DNA from 3 places in the Janthinobacterium sp. NFX145 genome. Region 3 is predicted to be linked to each of the others. Evidence: predicted binding sites of a transcription regulator. Region 3 holds the regulator's gene; each other region holds the start of a gene.
The links. Region 3 encodes sigma-54, which starts transcription at its own class of promoters, with help from an activator protein. Its sites were predicted from a motif close to TGGCANGNAANCTGCTTT; they were not measured.

Region 1 (4,162 bases), 500 kb from region 3:
AAATGTCGTCTCCAGCCTCGATCCCTATATCCAGGCGGAATGGCAAAGCGGCCCATGGCTGCTCAGCGCAGGTTTGCGCTACAGCAAGATGAAAGTGGCGGTCGACGACCATTTCCTCGGCAATGGCAACGACAGCGGCAGCCTGGAGTTCAGCCACACGACACCGGTGCTGGGTCTGCTGTATAAACTGACGCCGAACGTCAACGTCTACGCCAGCGCCGCGCGCGGCTTCGAAGCGCCCACCTTGAATGAGCTGTTTTACTCGGGCACCGGTGGCGGTTTCAATTACCAACTGAAACCGGCCACCAGCACCAACCTGGAAGCGGGGATCAAGGCCAGAATCGCCAACAACACGCACGTAAACGCGGCCGTGTTCCAGATCAAGACCAACGACGAATTGGTGGTCGACAAGTCCAGCGGCGGGCGCACCAGCTATCGCAATGCGGGTAAAACCTTGCGTCAGGGTATGGAAGTGTCGCTGGACTCGAACTTGCCATATGGCTTCACGACAAAAGTGGCACTGACCAGCCTGCACGCCGTGTATGACCAGGCGTTTGGCAGCGTGCGCGAAGGCAGCCGCTTGCCGGGCGTGCCCAGCGCCAATCTGTTCGCGGAACTGGCCTGGAAAGACACGCTCGACCGTTTTGGCGCGGCGCTGGAAAGCGTGGCCAGCAACCAGGTCTACGCGGAAGACAGCAACATCGAAAAACCGGCGCCCGGCTATACGGTGTTCAATGCGCGCTTCAACGCCAAACAAAACGTGGGGAATTGGCGCTTCAAGGAATTTGCCCGCCTGAACAATCTTTTCGACAAAACCTACGTGGGCTCCGTCATCGTCGGCGACAGCAACAAACGCTACTATGAAGCGGCGCCGGGACGTAACTGGCTGCTGGGGGTTAGCGCCCAGTACAGTTTCTAAAACAAAAAGCCCGTACATCTTCCGATGTGCGGGCTTCACATACAGCATGGCCTGTTACGGCCGCGCCTCCTTCACGCCATACTTTTCAAAGATGGTTTTCAATTCACCGCTGGCAGCCATCTCATTCATGGCTGCTTGCAGCAACTTGGCCACGTCGAGTTGTTGCTTGCTGACGGCCAGGCCCACGGCCCAGCCCGCGCGCGGCAAGCGGGCGAACGCCACTTCGCTCAAGGGGAAAGCGGGATCGCTTTTCAGCACCGATTCGATTTCCGAACGGTTCGCTAACACGGCGTCGAGCTTGCCCGCCTGCAATTGTTGCAAGGCTTCGGCGGCCGTATCGAAGATGCGCACATCGTCGCGGTACTTGCCATTATCTTCGCCCAGCATCAGCATGGCGGCGATCGATACCTTTTCCACGCCGATGCGCTTGCCAGCCAGCGAAGCGACGCCATCGAATTGCGGCACCGCTTGCGCACTGCGCGCCAGGCGCACGGTTTCCACGTAATACGGCGCGAAGATCTCGACCTTGTCGTTATCCGCCATCAACTTCTTGTCGACCGGCACATGCAACATCACATCGGCGGGGCCATAACCAAGGTAATGCCCCTTCCACACCATATTGCGCAAGTCATCGTTCAGGTTTTCGCCGGCGGGAAATGGCAGCAAGCTCAGTTTCAAGCCCAACTTTTTCGCCAGCGCTTCGGCGATGTCGATATCGATGCCCGCCCCCTTGTCGGAAAACGGCGCGAACTCGTTGTACACAGCCACTTTCAGGCTGCCCGACTGCTGCACTTTCTGCCAGTCGGCGCGCGCCGGCGCGGCTGCGCACAGCGCCAGGCAAGCGAGCGAGATCATCGCGCGCGCGCCCCGGAATTGAAATGAACGCATGGGACTCCTTCGTGATCAGTTCGATTCTCTACGGGTTTCCAGATAGGTCTTGATGGCCCACATGGCTTCCTGATTAAATACGCCTTCGAACGGCGGCATGTACACGGCGCCATTGCGCACTTTACCGTGGCGGATGGTGGTCAGGTAGTAATTGTCCGTCTCCTTGTAGCAAGCCTGTTTCTTTGTCTCATTCTTGATACCAAAACAATCGCGGTCCAGCTGGCGCAAATCCGGCGCAATGCCGCCCGAAATGGCTTCGATGCCATGGCAGCGGGCGCAATTCTGGTTGTAAGCCGACGTGCCTACAGTCAAGGCCAGCTTGTTGCCACGATACGGGTTTTGTTCGAGCCACTTGTCGCCCACCTTGGGCAAGCCGGTGGTGTCGACGCCTTGCGGCGTGACATTGCCGTGCGCATAGGCATGCGGCAAGGTCAGCAGGGAAGTGAGGGCAACGGCGCCGGCGGCGGCAACGCCGAGCAGGGTACGAATGGAATAGGTCATGCTGGTCTCCTTGGTTTTTTAGTCAATACCCAAGAAGAGCAAATGCCATGCCATGCACTTATGCCCCACATCCGGCCGCCCATGTATCAATTTGGAACAGCTGCAACACGTATTTGTGTCACCGCGCGTGTAATCCGACAGCGCCAGACAAAACCACCAGACGTAAAAAAACCCCAACCGGATCACCGGAAGGGGTTTTTTCGAATAACAAGCCTGACGATAACCTACTTTCACACTGGTTGCAGCACTATCATCGGCGCAAAGTTGTTTCACGGTCCTGTTCGGGATGGGAAGGGGTGGGACCAACTTGCTATGGTCATCAGGCATAACTTGTACTGGCATTTGTCTCCTGTAGGACGACAAAGCCTGAATCTGGAAGAAGCAAAGATTGGTAATGAATAGTAGTATCAACACACACGCAACGTTGTACCGTCTTATCCTCTGTACCTGCTAAGGTTATAGGGACAAGCCGTACGGGCAATTAGTACTGGTTAGCTTAATGCATTACTGCACTTCCACACCCAGCCTATCAACGTCCTGGTCTCGAACGACCCTTCAAAGAGCTCAAGGCTCTGGGAAATCTCATCTCAAGGCAAGTTTCCCGCTTAGATGCTTTCAGCGGTTATCTCTTCCGAACTTAGCTACCCGGCAATGCCACTGGCGTGACAACCGGTACACCAGAGGTTCGTCCACTCCGGTCCTCTCGTACTAGGAGCAGCCCCCCTTCAAATTTCCAACGCCCACGGCAGATAGGGACCAAACTGTCTCACGACGTTTTAAACCCAGCTCACGTACCACTTTAAATGGCGAACAGCCATACCCTTGGGACCGGCTACAGCCCCAGGATGTGATGAGCCGACATCGAGGTGCCAAACTCCCCCGTCGATATGAACTCTTGGGAGGAATCAGCCTGTTATCCCCAGAGTACCTTTTATCCGTTGAGCGATGGCCCTTCCATACAGAACCACCGGATCACTATGTCCTACTTTCGTACCTGCTCGACTTGTCAGTCTCGCAGTTAAGCACGCTTATGCCATTGCACTATCAACACGATGTCCGACCGTATCTAGCGTACCTTCGAACTCCTCCGTTACACTTTAGGAGGAGACCGCCCCAGTCAAACTGCCTACCATGCACTGTCCCCGATCCGGATAACGGACCAAGGTTAGAACCTCAAACAAACCAGGGTGGTATTTCAAGGTTGGCTCCACGAGAACTAGCGTCCCCGCTTCAAAGCCTCCCACCTATCCTACACAGATTGGTTCAAAGTCCAATGCAAAGCTACAGTAAAGGTTCATGGGGTCTTTCCGTCTAGCCGCGGGTAGATTGCATCATCACAAACATTTCAACTTCGCTGAGTCTCGGGAGGAGACAGTGTGGCCATCGTTACGCCATTCGTGCAGGTCGGAACTTACCCGACAAGGAATTTCGCTACCTTAGGACCGTTATAGTTACGGCCGCCGTTTACTGGGACTTCAATCAAGAGCTTGCACCCCATCATTTAATCTTCCAGCACCGGGCAGGCGTCACACCCTATACGTCCACTTTCGTGTTTGCAGAGTGCTGTGTTTTTATTAAACAGTCGCAGCCACCAGTTTATTGCAACCCTTTCACCCTCATGGAGTAAACCAATCAAGCTACCGGGGCGTACCTTTTCCCGAAGTTACGGTACCAATTTGCCGAGTTCCTTCTCCCGAGTTCTCTCAAGCGCCTTAGAATACTCATCTCGCCCACCTGTGTCGGTTTGCGGTACGGTCTCGTATGACTGAAGCTTAGAGGCTTTTCTTGGAACCACTTCCGATTGCTTCGTGAATAAATTCACTCGTCTCAACCCCTTGAATTGCGCACCCGGAT
Region 2 (4,162 bases), 500 kb from region 3:
AGCGCCACCAGATAGGCGTCGAGCGTGCCAAAAATCACAAGGTTGCCGTACAGGGCGGCGCCGCGGTTGACCACGTCGCAGCATGGCATGATGCCGTCCGGCAAGCGATGCTCATACTTCCACAGCTTGGCGCCCGTTTTCAAGTCGACGGCAAAGATGCGCGAATACGATGCAGTAACGAACATCTTGCCGTTGTGAATAAGCGGCTGCGATTCCTGGCCCCGCTGTTTTTCGCCACCAAACGAGAACGACCAGGCCGGCACCAGCTTGGCCACGGTCTTGTCATTGATTTGCGTCAACGGCGAATAACGCTGGCCCTGCGTGCCCATGCCAAACGACAGCACGCTGGCCGGATTCTTCGCCGTGCTGTCGAGCATGGCATTCGTGACATTGCCCACGTCGGCCGCCTGGGCCAATGAGGCCAAGGATGCCAATCCCAAACCGACGACGATCCCCATGATTTTTTTCTGCACAATCATCTCCCTCTGTTTTATTAGTATGTGTGTGTAACTCTCAGGTACTTTTTCTGTCGTGCTCATGCGGCTGGGCATGCAACAGCGCGTACTCTTCATCGGTGAACAGGCGCGAGCGCGTCAGGAAGCGCTTGCCCGTACCGTTGTCGAGTGAAAACATGCCGCCATTGCCATCGACCACATCGATAATCAACTGGGTATGCTCCCAGTACTCGAATTGCTCGAGTCCCATGTAAAACGGTGTGCCATTCAAATTGCCGAGATAGATATCGGTATCGCTGACATCGAACTCGCCCAGCGCATAGCACATGGGCGCGCTGCCGTCGCAGCAACCGCCCGACTGGAAAAACATCAGCGGGCCGTGACGCTGGCGCAACTTGTCCATCATTTCCAGCGCCGCATCGGTGGCGACCACCCGGGCAATTGCTGCACTCATGGCATCCCTTTCTGCGCGCCGCGCCTGGATTGACAGGCGCGGCGCGTGTACCGGTTTAGAAGAAGCCCAGCGCTTTCGGGCTATAGCTCACCAGCAAGTTCTTCGTTTGCTGGTAGTGATCGAGCATCATCTTGTGGTTTTCGCGGCCGATACCCGATTGCTTGTAACCGCCGAACGCGGCGTGGGCCGGATACAGGTGATAGCAATTGGTCCACACGCGGCCCGCCTGGATGGCGCGTCCCATGCGGAAGGCGCGCGAACCGTCACGCGTCCACAGGCCGGCGCCCAGGCCGTACAAGGTGTCGTTGGCGATCGCCAGCGCTTCGGCCTCATCCTTGAAGGTCGTGACGGACACGACGGGCCCGAAGATTTCTTCCTGGAAGATACGCATCTTGTTATTGCCCTTGAACACGGTCGGACGCACGTAGTAGCCGCCTTCCAGGTCGCCCGCCTGCGTGTTGCGCTCGCCGCCGGCCAGCACTTCGGCGCCTTCCTGGCGGCCGATGTCGAGGTAGGACAGGATTTTTTCCAGCTGCTCCTGCGACGCCTGCGCACCGATCATGGTGGACGAGTCAAGCGGGTTGCCCTGCTTGATGGCCGCCACGCGCTTCAGGGCGCGTTCGATGAATTTCTCGTAGATCGATTCCTGGATCAGCACGCGCGATGGGCAGGTGCATACTTCGCCCTGGTTCAGCGCGAACATGGTGAAGCCTTCCAGGCACTTGTCGAAATACTCGTCGTCCGCATCCATCACGTCTTCAAAGAAGATGTTCGGCGACTTGCCGCCCAGCTCCAGGGTGACGGGAATCAGGTTTTGCGCGGCGTAACCCATGATCAAACGACCCGTGCCCGTTTCGCCCGTAAAGGCGATCTTGGCGATGCGCTTGCTCGACGCCAGCGGCTTGCCCGCTTCCAGGCCGAAACCGTTGATGATGTTCAACACGCCCGGCGGCAGCAGGTCGCCGATCAGCTCGATCAACACCATGATGGACGCTGGCGTCTGCTCGGCCGGCTTAAGTACCACGCAATTGCCGGCGGCCAAAGCTGGTGCCAGTTTCCACACGGCCATCAGAATCGGGAAATTCCACGGAATGATCTGACCCACGACACCGAGCGGCTCGTGGTAGTGGTAGGCATAGGTTTCCGCATCGATTTGCGCGACAGAACCTTCCTGCGCGCGGATGCAGCCGGCAAAATAACGGAAATGGTCGATGGCCAGCGGAATGTCGGCATTCATCGTTTCGCGGATCGGCTTGCCGTTGTCAATGGTTTCCGCCGTGGCGATCAGGCTCAGGTTCTGCTCGATGCGGTCGGCGATGCGGTTCAGGATATTGGCGCGCTCCGCAGGCGAGGTCTTGCCCCAGGCATCCTTGGCGGCATGCGCGGCGTCCAGCGCCAGTTCGACGTCTTCCGCCGTGGAGCGGGCGATTTCGCAAAATGGCAAGCCGGTGATCGGTGTGATGTTAGGAAAGTATTCACCTTTTACTGGGGCAACGAATTTGCCGCCGATGTAATTGTCATAGCGTTGTTTGAAAGGATTGGCTACGCCCAGTTTGCTGATGTCTGCGAGATTCATGTCGTCCTCTATCGGGTTAATTAGAATGGAATTGCTTTAATTAAAATCAAACGTCCTGGTACAGATGGGGTGAGTACACGGGGTCTTCCGCAAATGCCGTGCCAGCTCGCCATCCCACTACAAACTTAGCCGGTTTTACCCTTGTTGCAAGGGCGCGGCATCAATACCGGCGCGCTTTTCAACGCATGCCCGGGCTTGAGCCGCTGCACAATGGAACAGGTGTACCAGACTGGAACACCTGCGCCTGTGCCACTAGCGAATCACCACGCCCCATGGCAATTCGCCCACGGCAATATCGGCCACCTTCTGCGCGCTGGCCGTGTCGATGACGGAAACGCTGTTCGAGCGGCCATTGGCCACGTACAGCTTGGCGCCATCGGGCGTGATGGCCATATTCCACGGGCGTTTGCCGACGGGAATAGTGGCCGTCACCTTGTTGCTGGCCGTGTCGATCACCATCACCGTGCCATCGATACCGTTCGAGACATACACCTGCTTGCCGCTGGGGTGGACCACGATGCCGTTGGCATTCTTGCCCGCAGGAATGGTGGCGATGGCCTTGCGCGCGGCCATGTCGATGACGTAGACGGCATTGACCAGTTCGCACGCCACGTAGGCACGGTCCGAGTCCGGACTGAAGCCGATGCCGCGCGGACGCAAGCCCACGGCAATGGACGCGACCTGGCGGCGTTGTGCCACATCAATGACGTCGACTTGCTCGGCCTCTTCCGCGCTGACCAGCAGCCAGCGCCCATCGGGGCTGAAAACGGCATGTTCCGGGTTACGTCCGTGCACCTTGATATCGGCAAGCAAGCTGCCTGTATGCCCGTCGAGCAAGGCCACGCTATTGTTTTCCTCGACGGCCACGGCCACATGACTACCATCTTGCGAAGCGCTGACACCTTCCGGCGACTTGCCCAGCGCCACCGTGCGCACGGGCGCGCCGCCAGCGTTATCGATCAGCAGCAAGGCGCTGCTGGCCGCGTCCGTGACAAACAATTGCCGTCCGCTGGGGTCGGCGGCAATGCCGCGCGGACGCTTGCCCGCGGCGATCTGGCGCACGACCTGATCGGTCGCCGTATCGATCACGCTCAAGGTGCCCGATTTTTCATTGGGAACATAAGCAAATGGAGCGGCCTGGAGGGCGCTGCTGGCGAGCGCAGGCAGCAGCCAGCACACCTGGCGCAAGCGCGGGAAGAAGTTGGGCATAATCACCTTTCGATGGCAAAACACAGGAAAAGCGCGCGGCATCGGCGCATCTGAACATTGCTGTATGCAAACGCCGTGCCACTGACACGCGTATAATTTCAGCCCACCAATGGAGACATGGCAGGCATATTGCTTGATACAACTATGCAGACCTGCGCCGCGCACGCGACCAAAGCAGGCTTTTAATCACATTGGAGAATCCGCATGCAGCATCGTTTCCGCCTGAACACCATCGCCAGCCTGTTTGTCGCCGGCAGCGCCACCCTCGCCCCCCACGTCTTTGCCGCCGAGGCAGCTGACCTGGCCAACGGGCAACTGATGGATACGGTGGTCGTCAGCGGCAGCCGCATCGCCCACCCCAGCCAGGAAGTGCCGGCCTCGATCGACGTCGTCGACAGCGCCCGCATCCAGGATGGCCAAATCCGCGTCAACGCGTCGGAAGCGCTGGCCGCCGTGCCAGGGCTGGTT
Region 3 (4,162 bases):
GGTAAAGAAATCTTCCAGCTGGGCACTGCCGCCTTGCGGCGTGGCCAGTCCCGCATCGTAAAAGAAGCGGATATCGCCGCCGGCGCACAGGGCTTTTTCGCTGCTCGATCGGATCACCACGGCGTCCACGTGCGGATCATCGCGCCAGGCCAGCAAGACCGCACTCAGGGCGCGCACCATCTCCAGCGACAGGGAATTCAAGGCTTTCGGACGGTCGAGCACGATGTGCCCGGTGCGGTTGCGGATGGAGGTCTGGACGAAGTCGCTCATGGCAGGCAGGAAAGAAGTGAAAGTGCAAACATTCTAGCCCTTGCGCGGGGAAGATTGCGTTCAACAGGTCCAGGCGCAAAAAAGGGCGCAAGATGTGCGCCCTTAGTTGATCACAACTGCTGGAAGCGGGTGGCCTTAAACGGCGACGACGGCGTCTTCCTCGGAGTTGTCTGGCAGATGCTTGATCGCCTCTTTACCGTGCCCTTGCACTTTGGTTTTGTATTTCATCACTTGCCTATCGAGCTTGTCGATCAGGGTATCGATCGCGGCGTACAGGTCGTGCGCCAGGCTTTCCACATAGACAGTCTTGCCGCTCAAACGCAGGTTGACTTCAGCCTTTTGACGTTTTTCTTTCTCTTTGAGGTTATCCACGGTCAGAATCACGGCGATATCGATGACTTGATCGAAATGACGTTTCACGCGCTCCAGCTTCGTTTGTACGTATTCACGGATGGCTGGTGTCACTTCGAGATGATGTCCGCTGATGGTGAGATTCATACACACTCCTAAAGATGATCGGGTTCGTGCGGTCCATCCTATCCGGCCCGCAGAGGAACCGAAAAAAACTTACAAACACTTACGCAGGCTCACTGGCGGAATTTTCAACGCTTCCCGGTATTTGGCAACAGTACGTCGCGCAATCACCATGCCTTGTTCCCCCAGCATGTCCGCAATCTTACTGTCGGATAAAGGATTTTTAGGGTCTTCTGCTCCTGTCAGTTGCACGATCAATGCCCGTATCGCCGTCGATGACGCTTCGCCCCCCGCTTCGGTGGCGACGTGGCTACCAAAGAAATATTTCAACTCGAACATGCCGTGCGGGGTCAGCATGTACTTTTGAGTTGTTACCCGCGAGATAGTACTCTCGTGTAAACCCAGTGTATCAGCTATTTCACGGAGCACAAGGGGGCGCATGGCAACGGCCCCATGCGAGAAAAAGTTCTTTTGTCTTTCTACTATCGCCTGTGCCACGCGCAGGATGGTGTCGAAGCGCTGGCGCATATTCTTGATCAGCCACTTGGCTTCCTGCAACTGTGCGCCCATGGCACCCTCGCCCTTGCCCTGCTTGAGCAAGTTGGCGTACATGGCATTGACGCGCAGGCGCGGCATGACGTCGTTATTCAGGGTCACTTGCCAGCCATTGCGCGCGCGCTTGACGACGACGTCGGGCACCACGTAATCGGACACGTCCGAGGCGAACACGGCGCCCGGATGCGGATTGCACTGGCGAATCACCGTCTGCGCTTCGCGCAAGTCTTCCTCGTCGCAATCGAGGGCTTTTTTCAGCTTATTGAAATCGCGCTGGGCAAACCAGGCCAGGTGCTTTTCCACGATGACGAGGGCCATGCGCCGCGTCACCATGGCGATGTGCGGCAAGCGCTTGATCTGCAGCGCCAGGCATTCGGACGCATTGCGCGCGCCCACGCCCGGCGGATCGAAACTTTGCAGCAGCGACAAGGCCGTGCGCATCTCGTCGGCGTCGATTTCCAGCTCTTCCGGCAGGCGCGCCAGGATGTCGTCGAGCGACTCTTCCAGGTAGCCATTGTCGTCGAGCGCATCGATGATCAACTCGACCAGCGCGCGGTCGCGCAATTCGAGCACCGTCACGCGCATCTGCTCCATCAGGTGCTCGCGCAGGGTGCAGTGATGGGCCTCCAGCTGCGGACGCGAATCTTCATCGTCTGGCGCCTTGCCGCGGCTCGCCTCGCTCCAGTCGCTGTCGCCACCGTCCGCGGCAGCCGGACTGTCGCCCGCCTCGCCGTCAAAGGTTTCCGCTTCGGCCGGCGCGGCGGGCGCGTCCTGGCCTGGCGGCTGGGGCGGCGCTTCGGCCGGCGCCGCCGTGGAACTCAAGGCGCCGTCGGAAAGCAGGCGCAGCGAACGGTCGAGCGGATCGTCGAGGCGTTCGAGCAAGGGATTGTCCGTCAGCAATTGCTCTAGTTCCTGGTGCAATTCCAGGGTAGACAATTGCAACAGGCGTATCGATTGCTGCAACTGCGGCGTCAGTGCCAGGTGCTGCGAAGTGCGCAGCTGCAATGATTGTTTCATTGGCTTACATGCGGAAGTGTTCGCCCAGATAGACCCGGCGTACCGACTCGTTCGCGATGATGTCGTCGGGGCGTCCCGACGCCAGCACCGAGCCCTGGTTGATGATGTAGGCACGGTCGCAGATACCCAGCGTCTCGCGCACATTATGATCGGTGATCAGCACGCCGATATTGCGCTCCTTCAAGAAACGCACGATGCGCTGGATCTCGATCACGGCGATCGGATCGACGCCGGCGAACGGCTCGTCGAGCAGCACGAAACGGGGATCGGTGGCCAGCGCGCGGGCGATTTCCACGCGGCGGCGCTCGCCGCCCGACAGGGACAGGGCCTGGTTCTCGCGCAGCTTTTCAATCTGCAAGTCGGCCAGCAATTTGTCCAGGCGCTCCTCGATCTCGGCCTTCTTCAAAGGACGGCCTTCGACGGTCTGGATTTCCAGCACGGCGCGGATATTGTCTTCCACCGTCAGCTTGCGGAAAACGGACGCTTCCTGCGGCAGGTAAGACAGGCCCATCTGCGCGCGGCGGTGAATCGGCAGGCTGGAAATGTCCACGCCGCTGATATCGATGCTGCCGCCGTCCGACGGCACCAGGCCGACGATCATGTAGAACGAGGTGGTCTTGCCGGCGCCGTTCGGGCCCAGCAAACCCACCACTTCGCCGCATTCGACTTGCAGCGAGACATCATGCACGACTTGCCGCTTGCCATAGGTTTTTTGCAGACCGCGAACGATCAGGGTGCTGCCGCAACGTGTATTTTCCATTATTTCTTTCCTGGCGCGGGCGTGGCCGGCGCTTTCTCCGCCGCCGGCGCCTTGGTCTTCGGCTGGATCACCATGCGCACGCTGCCGCCATCGGGCGTGCTGGTGCCGCTGTTGGAATTTTCCATCGCAAACACTTCCTTGCGGCTGTCATACGAGATGAAGGCGCCGTTGGCCACGTCGGTGACTTTCGTGCCTTCCAGGCGGGTCAGCTTGGCTCTGGAAAACAGTTTCACCACTTCCGTCTTGTTGTCGTATTCCACGCGCTCCGCTTCGCCTTCGACCCACAGGTCGCCCGCGCCATCGCGCTTCTGGCGGAAGGTGGCCAGCTTGCCGGGATCGGCCCAGAAGGTAATGAACTGGTAGCCTTGCGGATCTTCCGTGATCAGGGCCCGGCCCGCCTTCATGGTCAGGGTGCCTTTCACCAGCACGACGTCGCCCGTCAGGGTGCGCACCTGCTTGACGTCATCGACGTGGCCGCTGCGTGCCGTGATGACGGCTTCCTTCTCGGAATCGGCCTTCTCGGCATGCGCCACGCCCATGATGGCCAGGGAAAATACGGTCAACAGCAAGATCTTCTTCATAGTATGGTTTCCTTGTTTCATTCTGTCATTTTGCCGCCGCGGCCGGGCGCGGTTTCGGCGGTAGGACCATGCGCAGCGCATTCTGCACTTCCACCACGCCGGTGGCGTTATTGGCCTTCATGCCGACGCCATTGAGGCGCGAGGCGCCCGTCAGGATATCGACAGGCACGTCCGTTTCCATTCTTTCCTCATCCGGGAACACCGTCAGCGCTTCCGTCCTGACCGTCAGGTTCTGCGCCTTCGGACTGGCCACGCGGTCGATCACGACCTTGCGGTGCAGTTGCAGCCGGGTATTGTCCTGGTCGATATGCGCCAGTTCCGCGTTCATGTTCAACGGCGGCATGCCGGGCGTGAGCTTGCGCACGAAGGGCTGGTCGATATCGGACGAATCGTCGGCCGGATAATGCGTGAGCTTGGTGCCCGACACGATATAGCTGGGTTTGCCCGTCAAATCCATGCGCACCAGGCTGAAATTGGTGATGAAATAATCGGGCTCATCCAAATG

Region 1: pedF (cytochrome c-550 PedF) is a predicted target of sigma-54. The motif match lies at 2,344-2,361, and genes of this name have one in related genera.
Region 2: adh (aldehyde dehydrogenase) is a predicted target of sigma-54. The motif match lies at 2,572-2,589, and genes of this name have one in related genera.

The regions. Positions count from the first base shown of each region.
Region 1 is NZ_CP187360.1:5,296,942-5,301,103, forward strand. It holds gene ACPJXG_RS23625 (TonB-dependent receptor family protein) at 1-919, shown strand, start outside; gene ACPJXG_RS23630 (substrate-binding periplasmic protein) at 974-1,807, opposite strand; gene pedF (cytochrome c-550 PedF) at 1,823-2,308, opposite strand; rRNA gene rrf (5S ribosomal RNA) at 2,520-2,632, opposite strand; rRNA gene ACPJXG_RS23645 (23S ribosomal RNA) at 2,769-4,162, opposite strand, start outside.
Region 2 is NZ_CP187360.1:5,291,809-5,295,970, forward strand. It holds gene ACPJXG_RS23605 (PQQ-dependent methanol/ethanol family dehydrogenase) at 1-458, opposite strand, end outside; gene ACPJXG_RS23610 (DUF779 domain-containing protein) at 514-909, opposite strand; gene adh (aldehyde dehydrogenase) at 965-2,485, opposite strand; gene ACPJXG_RS23620 (beta-propeller fold lactonase family protein) at 2,738-3,694, opposite strand; gene ACPJXG_RS23625 (TonB-dependent receptor family protein) at 3,899-4,162, shown strand, end outside.
Region 3 is NZ_CP187360.1:5,795,906-5,800,067, forward strand. It holds gene ACPJXG_RS25980 (enoyl-CoA hydratase/isomerase family protein) at 1-270, opposite strand, end outside; gene hpf (ribosome hibernation-promoting factor, HPF/YfiA family) at 406-768, opposite strand; gene ACPJXG_RS25990 (RNA polymerase factor sigma-54) at 838-2,316, opposite strand; gene lptB (LPS export ABC transporter ATP-binding protein) at 2,321-3,076, opposite strand; gene lptA (lipopolysaccharide transport periplasmic protein LptA) at 3,076-3,657, opposite strand; gene lptC (LPS export ABC transporter periplasmic protein LptC) at 3,683-4,162, opposite strand, start outside.